DNA from 2 places in the Mesorhizobium sp. M1A.F.Ca.IN.020.04.1.1 genome. Region 1 is predicted to be linked to the other one. Evidence: riboswitches for the same ligand, from Rfam matches in the RefSeq annotation. Region 1 holds a riboswitch; the other holds the start of a gene.
What was found. A riboswitch is a leader RNA that binds a small molecule or an ion and turns the genes downstream of it on or off. The one in region 1 is predicted to bind cobalamin.

Region 2: another riboswitch for cobalamin. It lies ahead of EOA49_RS14270 (HoxN/HupN/NixA family nickel/cobalt transporter); the one in region 1 lies ahead of EOA49_RS11965 (CbtB domain-containing protein).

The regions. Positions count from the first base shown of each region.
Region 1 covers NZ_RZSN01000044.1:29,570-35,363, reverse strand. Annotated here, with positions in the region: gene EOA49_RS11980 (MFS transporter) at 1-1,128, shown strand, start outside; gene EOA49_RS11975 (aromatic ring-hydroxylating dioxygenase subunit alpha) at 1,097-2,296, opposite strand; gene EOA49_RS11970 (gamma-glutamylcyclotransferase) at 2,438-3,124, shown strand; cobalamin riboswitch at 3,195-3,393, shown strand; gene EOA49_RS11965 (CbtB domain-containing protein) at 3,430-3,609, shown strand; gene EOA49_RS11960 (CbtA family protein) at 3,625-4,422, shown strand; gene cobU (bifunctional adenosylcobinamide kinase/adenosylcobinamide-phosphate guanylyltransferase) at 4,415-4,936, shown strand; gene cobO (cob(I)yrinic acid a,c-diamide adenosyltransferase) at 4,938-5,567, shown strand; gene cbiB (adenosylcobinamide-phosphate synthase CbiB) at 5,574-5,794, opposite strand, start outside.
Region 2 covers NZ_RZSN01000058.1:18,620-24,413, reverse strand. Annotated here, with positions in the region: gene EOA49_RS14280 (group 1 truncated hemoglobin) at 1-503, opposite strand, end outside; gene EOA49_RS14275 (HWE histidine kinase domain-containing protein) at 820-2,289, shown strand; gene EOA49_RS14270 (HoxN/HupN/NixA family nickel/cobalt transporter) at 2,818-3,885, opposite strand; cobalamin riboswitch at 3,975-4,166, opposite strand; gene EOA49_RS14265 (DOPA 4,5-dioxygenase family protein) at 4,247-4,654, opposite strand; gene EOA49_RS14260 (hypothetical protein) at 4,900-5,625, opposite strand.

The DNA.
Region 1 (5,794 bases):
CTCTATGCGGTCGAATCCTTTGCTCGCGCCACCATCTCCAGCGTCATCCCGATCCAGGCCTACGAAATCCTGCACAACGAGCAGATCGTCTCGATCCTCTACACCATCGTGTCGCTGCTCGGGCTGTCGGTGACGCTGTTCATGCCGATGCTGATCCGCCGCTTCGCGCGGCGCTGGGTCTACACGGCCGGCTGCCTGATGCTGGCGATCGGCTCGGTGTTCTTCGTCACCCACACGCTGCCGGGACAACTCGCCGGGATGCTGTGCCGTGTCATGGGGGCGAGCGCGCTGTCCATCACGCTTAACCTCTACATCATGGACCATATCCGCAAGACCGACTTCATGCAGGCGGAATCGCTGCGCATGGCTTGGTCGATGTTCGCCTGGACCGGCGGGCCGACGCTCGGCATTTTCCTCTATACGCGCTTCGGGATTTATGCCGCAAACGGCGCGGTCGTGGCTTTCGCGCTGGCGCTGCTGGCGTTGTTCTGGACCTATCGGCTGGGCGACAACCCTTCGATCCGTCCCGGCAAGAGCCGTCCGATCAACCCGCTCGCCAATATCGGCCGCTTCGTCGCGCAGCCGCGGTTGCGCCTCGCGTGGCTGATCGCCTTCGGGCGCTCGTGTTTCTGGACGACCTTCTTCGTCTATGGCCCGCTGTTCATGGTGATCACGGGCGAGGGCAAGCTTGCCGGCGGGCTGCTGGTTTCGGCCGGCAATGCGCTTCTGTTCATGGCGATCTTCTGGGGCAGGGCGGGAAAGCGCTTCGGCGGCCGTCGGACCATGGCTTTCGCCTATTTCGCCATGGCGGCGATGCTCTTCGTGGCCGGCGGCGTCGGCGCCGCCGCGCCGCTGCTCACCGCCGCCTTCCTGCTCGGCGGCGCCTTGTTCACCATTGCGCTCGACGCGCTGGGCTCGACAGCCTTCATGCGCTCAGTGCGTTCCTATGAACGAGCGCAGATGGCGGCTGTCTACCGAACCTATCTCGATTTCTCCGAGCTGACGCCGCCGCTGGTCTATTCGGTGGTGCTCTCCTTCTTCGGTCTCGGCTCGGTGTTCGTCACGCTCGGCCTGTTGGCCGCCTTCTGCGGCTTCTTCACTTGGCGCTATCTGCCGAAGTCGTTTTGATCGGCTGCAACGCCGCATAGCGCCCACGCACCCACTCGTGGAAGCGGCGCAAATCGTACTCCTCGGGCATCAGCACGCCGGCCTGGTGGCGGATCGAGTGCATGCCCTTCTGGTTGATCTCGCAGATCGCGGCGTCCTCCTCCAGCACCTGCGCGCCGAAGGCGACGATGTTGTCGATATCGGTTTGTGCCACGGCATCGGGCGCGAACAGCCATTCGGCGGTGAGTTCCGTCTGCTCCGGCCCGAGCGGGGCGAGACGAACCGTGCGGACATAGTCGACATGGCCGACGACGAACATCGAGGGCAGCGAGGTAGCGTAGGTCTGGCCGGCGGCTCGCTCGGCCGGCGTCAGCCCGGCAAAGACCGGCCCATGGACGCGTCCGTCGCGCGACCAGGTCTCGGCGCCGGCGCGTAGGCCGCCGGAAAACTCCGGCGCATCATTATCCGCATAGCGCGCCCATTCCGGATCGTCATGCCTCGCCATCAGGCCGCGCCCATAGATCGGCACCAGCCGCGACAGGTCCTTGTGCACGCCCGGGCAATGCAGGCATTCGTTGAAGTTCTCCCAGAAGATTTTCCAGTTGCAGTTCATCACCTTGGTGAGCCGGTGCCCGGGGACGAGCGTCTCCAGCGGCCAGTTCGAAAGATCGCGGGAGGCGGAGTCGAAGGAGGCTTCCCCCGAGCCATCGGGATCCTCTGCGAGATTGATGAAGACGAAGCCGCGCCACACTGACAGCGCCACCCGGTAGAGCGGATAATTTTCCTTGTCGAAGCCTTCGGGCAGCGATTTCGATGGGACACGGACGAGATCGCCGCGCAGCGAATAGGACCAGGCGTGGTAGGGGCAGGTGAGCAGCCTTGCCTTCAGCCGCCCTTCGCTTTCCAGGCAGAGCTGCGAGCCGCGATGCCGGCAGGTGTTGTGGAAGGCGCGCAAGCTCCCGGCCTCGTCGCGCAGCACGACGACCTCCTGCGAGCCGATACGCGCGGTTCGAAAGGCAAGAGGTTCCGCGAGATCGGCTTCGCGGCAAACCATGAGCCAGCTCCGATACCAGATCGCTTCGAGATCGAGCCGGTAAGCGTCGGCTTCCCGATAGGCGCTTGCAGGCAACGTCGGCTCGAGGCTGGTGAGGCCATTGTAGCGGCTGTGTTCGCTAGGATTTGGCTGCATGAGCGGCTCCCCTTGGCTGATGACAGCCGACACCCGGGCAGGACCGTTGTCAATTGCGCGGCCATTGTCGCTTCCGGGTGCTGCCCTTAAGGTCACTTCGTAATCGCCTGCGGTTTCGCCGGCTGCCCAGGATTGCAAAGTATGCCTGCAAGAACGATGTCGCTGACCGTGGAACTGGTCGCCCGCTGTTTTCGCGCGGTCGATGACCCGGGGCCCGACCCGGATGCCGAGCATCTCGTGGACAGCGACTATGAAGCCATGCTGGATGCATTCGAGGTCGAGCTACCTGCAACCGAGCCTCTCTGGCTGTTCGGCTACGGCTCGCTGATCTGGAAACCGGAAATCGAGCATTTTGAGGAGCGCGTCGCCGTGGCTCGCGGCTGGCATCGCTCCTTCTGCATGAAGATGACGCGCTGGCGCGGCACCAAGCAAAGCCCCGGCCTGATGATGGCGCTGGATCGTGGCGGCCAATGCAAGGGCGTTGCTTTCCGCCTGAACGGTGGTGACCGCCGGCAGGCGCTGGACAGGCTTTTTCGCCGCGAGATGACGCTGAAGCCGACCAGCTACCGGCCGCGCCTGCTGCAACTCGCAACCGACAAGGGGGCGTTGAGAGCGCTTGCCTTCGTCATCAATCGCAAAGGCACGACCTATGCCGGCCCACTCAACGAAGACGAGGTGGTCGAAAGGCTGGCGACCTCGTGCGGCCACTGGGGTTCAGGCGCCGACTATCTCTACAACACGGTGAAGAACCTCGAACAGCGCGGTATTCACGACCGCCATTTGTGGCGATTGCAGAAGCTCGTCGCCGAGCGGATCGCCGGATCTTAGTCCGAAACCGGTGCCGCAATCACGCTGCGGCGTGACGGAATTTGGTTTGCCGGTCGCGACGATTCTGCCTATAGTCGCTGGCGTCGTCGGTTCCGTTTTTGGAGCCAAGAGGGAATGCGGTGAGGGTGGAGTCTTTGCCCTAAGCCGTGGCTGCCCCCGCAACTGTGTGCGGTAGTCCTCTCCATAGACCACTGAGGTTTGTCCTCGGGAAGGTGGGGAAGGGTGCGAATCCGCGAGCCAGGAGACCTGCCGGCGACAGGAAAGTTGACTTCGATGCCCTCGGGTGGAGGGCGAAAGGACAAGACATGAATACCGCTTCCGTCTCCCTCGGCGCCTCCGTCTCCTCGCAGTTGCGCATCATGCAGCTGGCTCTCGCCGCGCTGCTCGGCATTTTCGTCGTCGGTTTTGTCGGCTTCTCGCACATCGATGCGGTCCACAACGCTGCCCACGACTATCGTCACTCGATGGCTTTTCCCTGCCACTGACGAAGGCCCGATATCATGAATCTGTTTCGCAACGTCGTGTTCGTAGCGGCGATCGCAGGGCTCGTGGCGGGCATCGCGCTTGCCTGCATGCAGGCCTATGCGACCGTGCCGCTGATCCTCAAAGCGGAAGTCTATGAAAAGGCGGGCGGCGGTCATCACCACTACCATGCCGCCAACACTGGAACTGGCACTGCCATGAGCTCGGCCGAACCGGCGGGCAATGCGATGAGCAGCGCCGCTCCTGCGTCGACGGAAGCGGCGGCTCCGACCGAGGACGAGGGCTGGGCTCCGGCCGACGGCTTCGAGCGCTTCGCCTTCAACGTTGTCGCAAACATCGTCACCGGCATCGGCTTCGCGCTGATCCTGGTCGCGGTGTCGGAATTCGCCGGTGGCATCGGCAGCTGGCGCCAGGGCGTGTTCTGGGGCCTTGCCGGTTTTGCGGTTTTCACGCTCGCGCCCGGCCTCGGCCTGCCGCCGGAACTGCCGGCCATGCCGGCGGCGGAACTTCTGCCGCGCCAGATCTGGTGGATTTCGACGGTGGCCGCAACCGCGGTCGGCCTTGGATTGATCGCCTTTCGCAAGTCGCTGCCCTTGGCAATTCTGGCGGTCGTGCTGATCGTCGCTCCGCACGTAGTCGGCGCGCCGCAGCCCGTCAGCTTCGAGACGGCGATTCCCGAGGGGCTGCACCATCAGTTCGTGGTGGCGGTGACCCTCACCGATCTGGTCTTCTGGCTGGTGCTCGGTGCGGCCGTCGGTGTGGTGCGCGGGCGCTTCACCGGTACATCGACCAGCCTGCGCGACAGCTTTGCCTGATCGCGCGGAGGGCCATCTGACCTTCATCATCGGCGGTGCGCGCTCCGGCAAGAGCGCGCATGCCGAGTGCCTGGTGGCGGCAAGCCCGTCGCCTTGGGCCTATATCGCCACCGCGCAGGCCTATGACGAGGAGATGCGCGAGCGCATCGCGCTGCATCGCTCGCGCCGCGGCAAAGGCTGGGTCACCGTCGATGCGCCGCTCGACCTGGTCGGCGCGATCGACGCCTTGCCCGATCACCAGCCGGTGCTTATCGATTGCCTGACATTGTGGCTGAGCAATCATATGCTGGCGGACCACGATATCGAGGCCGAGTGCCGGCGGCTCTCGGATGTGCTTTCGCAGCCGCGCGGACCGTGGTTTGTGGTGTCTAACGAAGTCGGGCTCGGCATCGTGCCGGACAATGCGCTGGCGCGCCGGTTCCGCGACGCCGCCGGGCGGCTCAACCAGCAGGTCGCGGCTGTCGCCGACAGCGTGCTGATGATGGTGGCGGGGCTGCCGCTCAAGGTGAAGTGACATGGGCGAGATCAAAGACACGATCATCGACGACAAGGATGCCGAACGCCATCGAGCCAAGATGGCCAAGCGCAAGGCGGTGCAGGATGCCGAGGTGGCCGGCAAGACGATCGAGAAGGGACTGCTGATCGTCAATACGGGGCCGGGCAAGGGCAAGACCACGGCTGCGTTCGGCCTGGCGCTGAGGATGCTCGGCTACGGCAAGCGCGTCGGCGTCGTCCAGTTCATCAAGGGCAAATGGCACACGGGCGAGAAGGATGCCTTCGCCGCCTTTGGCGATCGCGTCGTCTGGCACGCGATGGGCGAGGGCTTCACCTGGGAGACGCAGGACCTGAAGCGCGACATTGCCGCCGCCGAGGCTGCCTGGGCGAGGGCGCTCGAGCTGATTGCCGACCCGTCGATCAGCCTCGTGGTCCTCGACGAGCTCAACATCGCTCTGCGCTACGACTATCTCGAGCTGGAAAAGGTGGTCGCGGCGCTGAAGGCGCGTCGCGAGGGCCTGCATGTCGTCGTCACCGGCCGCAATGCTAAGCCGCTGCTGGTCGAGGCGGCCGATCTCGTCACCGAGATGGGGCTGACCAAGCACCATTTCGCGGCCGGTGTGAAGGCGCAGCAGGGGATTGAATTCTAAGGCGCCTTAGCCGCCGATCAAAATGGTCAGGTAGATCACCGTCGCCGATAGAATCGCGAACAGGCCGATCAACAGCCCGTCGGCGACGCGATAGAGTTCCAGCGCCTGCCTTATGTCGGTGCTTTCGGCCTCGCGCCTGCCGCCTTCGCCCATGAAGGCATCCTCGACGACCTCGCCGCCATAACTGCGCGGTCCGGCCAGGGCGAGCCCCAGCGCGCCGGCCATGG
Region 2 (5,794 bases), on a different contig from region 1:
CACCCCTTTTTGACAGAGCCGGCAGTGACCTCATCCTTGTGCGCGGCAAAGGCTTCCAGGACCTCGGTCTTTGCGGCTTTCGGAACCTTGAAGCGGTCGAGCGTCCGCCCGAGTTCCGCTGCGACCTCGTCGAATTCGGCGGGAGAAATCTTCAGGTCCTTGTGGGCCTCCTCGAGGCCGAGCGGCGTCGCGCCCGGCTCGGTGGCCACGAACTTGAAGGGGCCGCCGGAAACATCGCACACCCACAGCGTACGCATGAACTTGAGGCCCGGCAGCCGTTCGAGGTTCTTGGTGTGCCATTTGCGCAGTTGCGGGTTCTTGGACTTCTTGCCGACGATGGGGTTTTTCACGACGGCGTCGCTGAAGTGATCGACCACGGCAGCGATGGCGAACACGCCCCCCAGCCGATCGTATAGACTCTTGTCCGGCGCGGTCTGCTTGGTCTGCGCCAGCGCATCGCCGGCGGGCAACATGGCGGTCGACGCGGCCGCCGCCGCCAGCACGGCGACGACGCTTCGTCTCGAAAGAGAGGTCGAAACAGCCGTTTTCATCTCTGGTACCTCCGTTGGGCCAGAGCCGGCCGCTCTGGCGGCTTCAATGTGTGATTGCGGGACATATGCACTTTGCCTCAAACGGCATCGTATGAGGAACTAACGAAACTGCGCCCGAAATATTCCTCCGACGTACCGGCATCCTGGCATCTATTCACGATGGCTAAAATTTTGCGTGACGGAGACGGATACATAAGCGGCGTCGCGCGTTAATGCGCCTATGGCTGACGGGCTCTTCCATGAATCGTGGCCTCGCGGACACGGCGAGATGGCGCGATTCATTCGCGAATATCCCTGGTCGGAAAGCCCGCTCGGGCCGATCGAGACATGGACGCTCAGCCTGAGGACGACGGTCGACCTGATGCTCGCCGCCGAAGCTCAGATCGTGCTTTTCTGCGGGCCGGAGTTTGTCGCGCTCTACAATGACGCCTACGCGCCGACCATCGGCGACAAGCATCCGCGCGCGCTCGGCCGCCCCGCCGAGGAAAACTGGTCCGAGCTCTGGACCGACCTCGAGCCGCTGCTGCGCGGAGTTCTCGAAACCGGCGAAACCTTCTCGGCCAGGGACCGGCCTTTCTATATCGAACGATCCGGCCTGGTCGGCGAGACGGTCTATTTCGACATCTCCTATTCCGCGGTGCGGGCGCAGGACGGCACGGTTGAAGCCGTGCTCTGCATCGTTTCGGAGACCACGGCCCGGGTGCTGGCGGCAGCAAAGGTGCGCGAAAGCGAGCAGCGGTTTCGCGCGCTGGTCAATGCCAGCTCCGACGTGGTTTACCGGATGAGCCCGGACTGGCAGGAAATGCATGAGCTGGACGGCCGCGGCTTCCTGTCGAGCGCCCAGGGGCCGGCGATCCGCTGGCGCGACGAATACCTGTTCCCGGAAGACCAGGCGAGCATCCAGGCGGCGATCGAGCGCGCCATCATGGAGCGCGGCGTGTTCGAGCTCGAGCACAGGGTGCGGCGCGCCGACGGGTCCGCCGGCTGGACCACCTCACGGGCAATCCCGATCGTCGATGACACCGGCAGCATCCTGGAATGGTTCGGCATGGCGGCCGACATCACCGAAAAACGGGCGAGCGAACAGCAGATCCAACTTTTGATGCGCGAGGTGAACCACCGCGTCAAAAACCAGTACGCCGTGATCCTTTCCATGATCCGCGAGACGAGCAAACGCGCGACCGACCCGCGCGCGTTCGAACACCAGATCCGCGAACGCATCATGGCGCTGTCGCGCTCGCACGACCTCTTGGTGCTCAACGACTGGCGCGGCGCAGGCATGGCCGACCTTGTGCGCGAACATCTGCGGCCGTTCGGACACGAAGAGCGAATCTCGCCTTGCGGGCCGGACGTGACGTTGCGGCTGAACGCGGTGCAGAACATCGGCATGGCGCTGCATGAGCTGGGCACCAACGCGACGAAATACGGCGCCCTGGCCGGCGACGCCGGAACCGTGCGGATGGACGGGCGGGTAGCACCGGCCCCCGAAGGCAGCGATTTCGAGCTGGTCTGGGAGGAACATTTTTCCGAACCTCCCGCGGCCGCCGATGCCAACCCGCATAAAGGCTTCGGCAGCGTCGTTCTCCAGCGCGTCGTCCCCACCAGCCTCTCCGGCAGCGCCTCCATGGAACGGCTGCCCGGCCTCGTTCGCTGGACGCTCTCGGCGCCGCTCGCCAACGTGGTCGTCGCCGGCGGGGCGGAGCTGGACGGCGATGAGCAGATCGCCGGGCTGACGTGAGGCCGGTTGCATCCTGGGAGACCGAACAGGGCGGCTCGCCGCCACGTCGGAAGCTCGCTGGCGCCGCCGAGCCCTCGCCGTAGCGCCGTACGCCGAATGGCTTGCGCTGCTCCCATTTTTGCTTTCCCCTTCCCCGCTTTTTTAGAACAGAAAAGCGCCAGCTTTTCTGTTCTGGACTCTGGATATTTGGACTCTGGATTCTGGCTTATGGATTATGGGGCTTATCCCAGGCCTTAACCCCTGGCTTATCCAAGCGCAGAATTCCGTCACACTTCCAAAGGCTTGGGCTACGGCTCCTCAGCATGCCTTGAAGCGCGTGCGCACGGGCCGGCGATCTCCTGTCGCTGTCTGCCAACAGTGAACGGGAACAAGAATGTCAAGCCGAGCACCGCTGACGGGGCGGCGATCGACCTTTGCCGTCATCGGCTTCCCGATGCCGAGGCATTCAAGGCGGCAGGCTGGCAGCCCGCCGGCGTCTGATGGCAGAGAGATGCGGCTGGCCTGCTGCAGCCAGCCGCCGCCGGCGGCTTATGAATTCTTTGCTGCGGATCCGATCTCCACATCGTCCAGCCCCTTGGCCTTGTAGACGACATAGGAGATCGCCCAGGCGGCGATGAAGATGCCCATAATGGCGAAGCCCAGATTGTTGAAATTGTCGTTGAGCGTGCCGACGCCGTTCCAGAAGCCGCCCGACAGACCGAACTTGTCACCGATCAGGCCGAGCGCCTCGATGCCGCCGATCAGTACTGCGACAAGGACCGACACCAGGGTGATCGTCATGTTGTAGTACAGTTTGCGGATCGGCTTGACGAAGGCCCACTCATAGGCGCCGAGCATCATCACACCATCGGTCGTGTCGACCAGTGACATACCGGCCGCGAAAAGCACCGGGAAGACCAGAATGGCCTCGAACGGCACGCCCTTGGCCGCTTGTGCCGCGGACACGCCGAACATGGCGACTTCGGTCGCGGTGTCGAAGCCAAGGCCGAAGAGGAAACCAAGTGGGAACATGTGCCAGCTGCGCGACACCAGCCGGAACATCGGGCGGAAGACGCGGGCCAGGAAGCCGCGATTGTTGAGCAGCAGGTCCAGATCCTCCTCGACAAACGCCCCACCGGCCCGCACCCGCCGATAGCTTCTGTAGATCGAGAAGAAGATGACGATGTTCATCGCCGCGATGGCGAGCAGGAAGAGTGCGGAAACGCCGGTACTGATGGTGCCGCCAATCTCCTGAAGGGTCTGGAAACGGCCGAGCAGGGACGTTGCCGCCGCGATAGCCGCAGCGACGATGACGACGATCGTCGAATGGCCGAGTGCGAAAAAGAAACCGACGGAGACCGGCCGTTTGCCGTTCTGCATCAGCTTGCGCGTGACATTGTCGATGGCCGCTATGTGGTCGGCATCGACGGCATGGCGCAAGCCGAGGCCATAAATGACGAGAGCGACGCCAAGCAATGTCGGCTTGTCGTGGAAGGCGACGAAAGCCCACAGCCACGCCCCGACGTTGAGAATGGCGAGCGCGCCGTAGATTGTAATCAGCCTGGCCTTCAGGTCGGGCGCGGTTTTGTTCAGCATTTTCGATAGTTGGATCAGCATGGTTCTGCCTTTGACGTTGCCTGTCATCGCAGGGAACTCGCCCCGCCGTCCGGCCAGGCGCGCACACCGGATCACCCCGTCCGATGTTCTGCTTTGACGTCCATGATGGCAGGTCTCCTGGCTCGCGGATTGCCGCCGCTTTCGCCTTCCCGGCCCATGCAGCCAGTGGCATCGTGAAAACGGCATGCCGCTTACAGTTGCGGGGGCAGCCACGGCTTTGGATTTCTCCGCACCGCGTTCCCTTTTGATCCCCGAAGGGAACCATCGGCGCGAATTCGCCACACCGCGGTTGGCCAGTCAATCAACAACTCCGACGGCCAGCCGCCTCTCACGCCATCGTGACGAGATCGCCGCGCCCCCCTCACACCCCCAGCGTCGGCTCGGTATTCACCTCCAGCGATTCCTCTGCCTCGTCCTCCTCGCCAAGCACGTCGCCCTTCACCGGCAGTGCCCGGCCGATCCAGATCGGGTCGATAAGGTGGTCGCGCTTGGGGTTGGTGGTGTTGGGATGGATGAGGATGCTCAGGCCGCCGTGGTTCAGCATCAGCCAGGGAACCAGCGTGGCAAAAATCTCGGTCGCGAAGGAGACCTGGTACATGGCTTGCTGGTGCGGGCCGACCGGCTCGTCGCGCCAGTTGCCCAGGCGCACGCGGAACCGTTCTGCGATGCGCTGGCGCAGCCATTCGGCATGCTGCCGCTCGGCTTCCCCGCCGTAGTAGATATGGGCGTGATAGCTGGCGATCTCGGCGATCGGCCTGACTTCGTTCATCGCGATGCTCCCCTTCGATGATTTTTTTGCGCCCGGCGGAACTCTAGCCGAAGCGCGGGCGCCTTGTCTGCAGCCGGCTGAGGTCCGCGCCTGCGGTCGGCAGGGTTATCGGATATGGCGCTCCCCCGCTCAGTCTCAGCTGCGCCGAGCCACCTCTCCCGTCCACCTTGTGGGGGCGAGGAATTGCCAAACCGCCGAGGTTGCAACCGGCAGGAAGGATGGCAACGGCCGTTGTGCCTTTGCCTCTAAATCACCGCGGTGACCGCGCCCTTCGCATTTAGGCGACAGCCGACTTTCGCCTGCCTCACTTCGATGCCGCCTCGCCCGTCATAGTCTATGCGCACCTCGATCGGCGCGTTGAGCCCGCTTCGGCGTTGACGCAAGGGGCCGGCGCTGACCGTGTAAACACGCACGGCGCCGAGGGGCTTGGCGGCCGCCGCGATCGCGGCGCGACAGGCGCGCACTACGGCGGCCGGCGTGCCGGGTATCGCCTTCGGAGGTGACAGCGGCGCGATGCGATAGCCTTTGGTGACCCGCCGGAGGTCGCCGCCGGCGGATCTGGAGGGCCTCAGCACTGGAGGCAGCACAATGGTCTGCGTCGCGCTTTTGGCCAAAGCAGGGGCTGTCGGCACCGCGGCCGGGTTCTGCGCAGAGGCAGCCGATCCGCTGACGGCGGAAGGATCGTCGCCCGCGGCGGCGGCGCCCACGCTTGTCGACACGCCTGTGCTGGTGCTGCCCAGATTGCCGCCGGCATTGACGCCGAGCGATCCGCCGCCGGTCGATGCGCCGACGTTTGCGCCGCCGACACCGTCGGCACTGGCGCCCACGCCCGCCGACACGCCTTGCGAACCGGCGCCCAATCCGGCGCCCACGCCGATGCCGCCGACCTTGCCGCCCACGCCGACGTCAAGCGCCGAGGCAGGCCCGATCGGGATGGCGATCGCCAGCGCGGCTGCTAGGTATTTTTTCATGGCCAGACCTTTGTTCCAAGGCCAACCTTGTGTGGCTCCTCATCGAGCGTTCCGCTCGACAGCGGTCTGCGAAGCCTTCGTCGCGCGAATGCGTGCCGAGCGATGGCGACTTCTCGCCCTGCCAGGCATCGGCCTCGGCGGTGACCGGCGCGGCTGGAGGCCGCTCGAA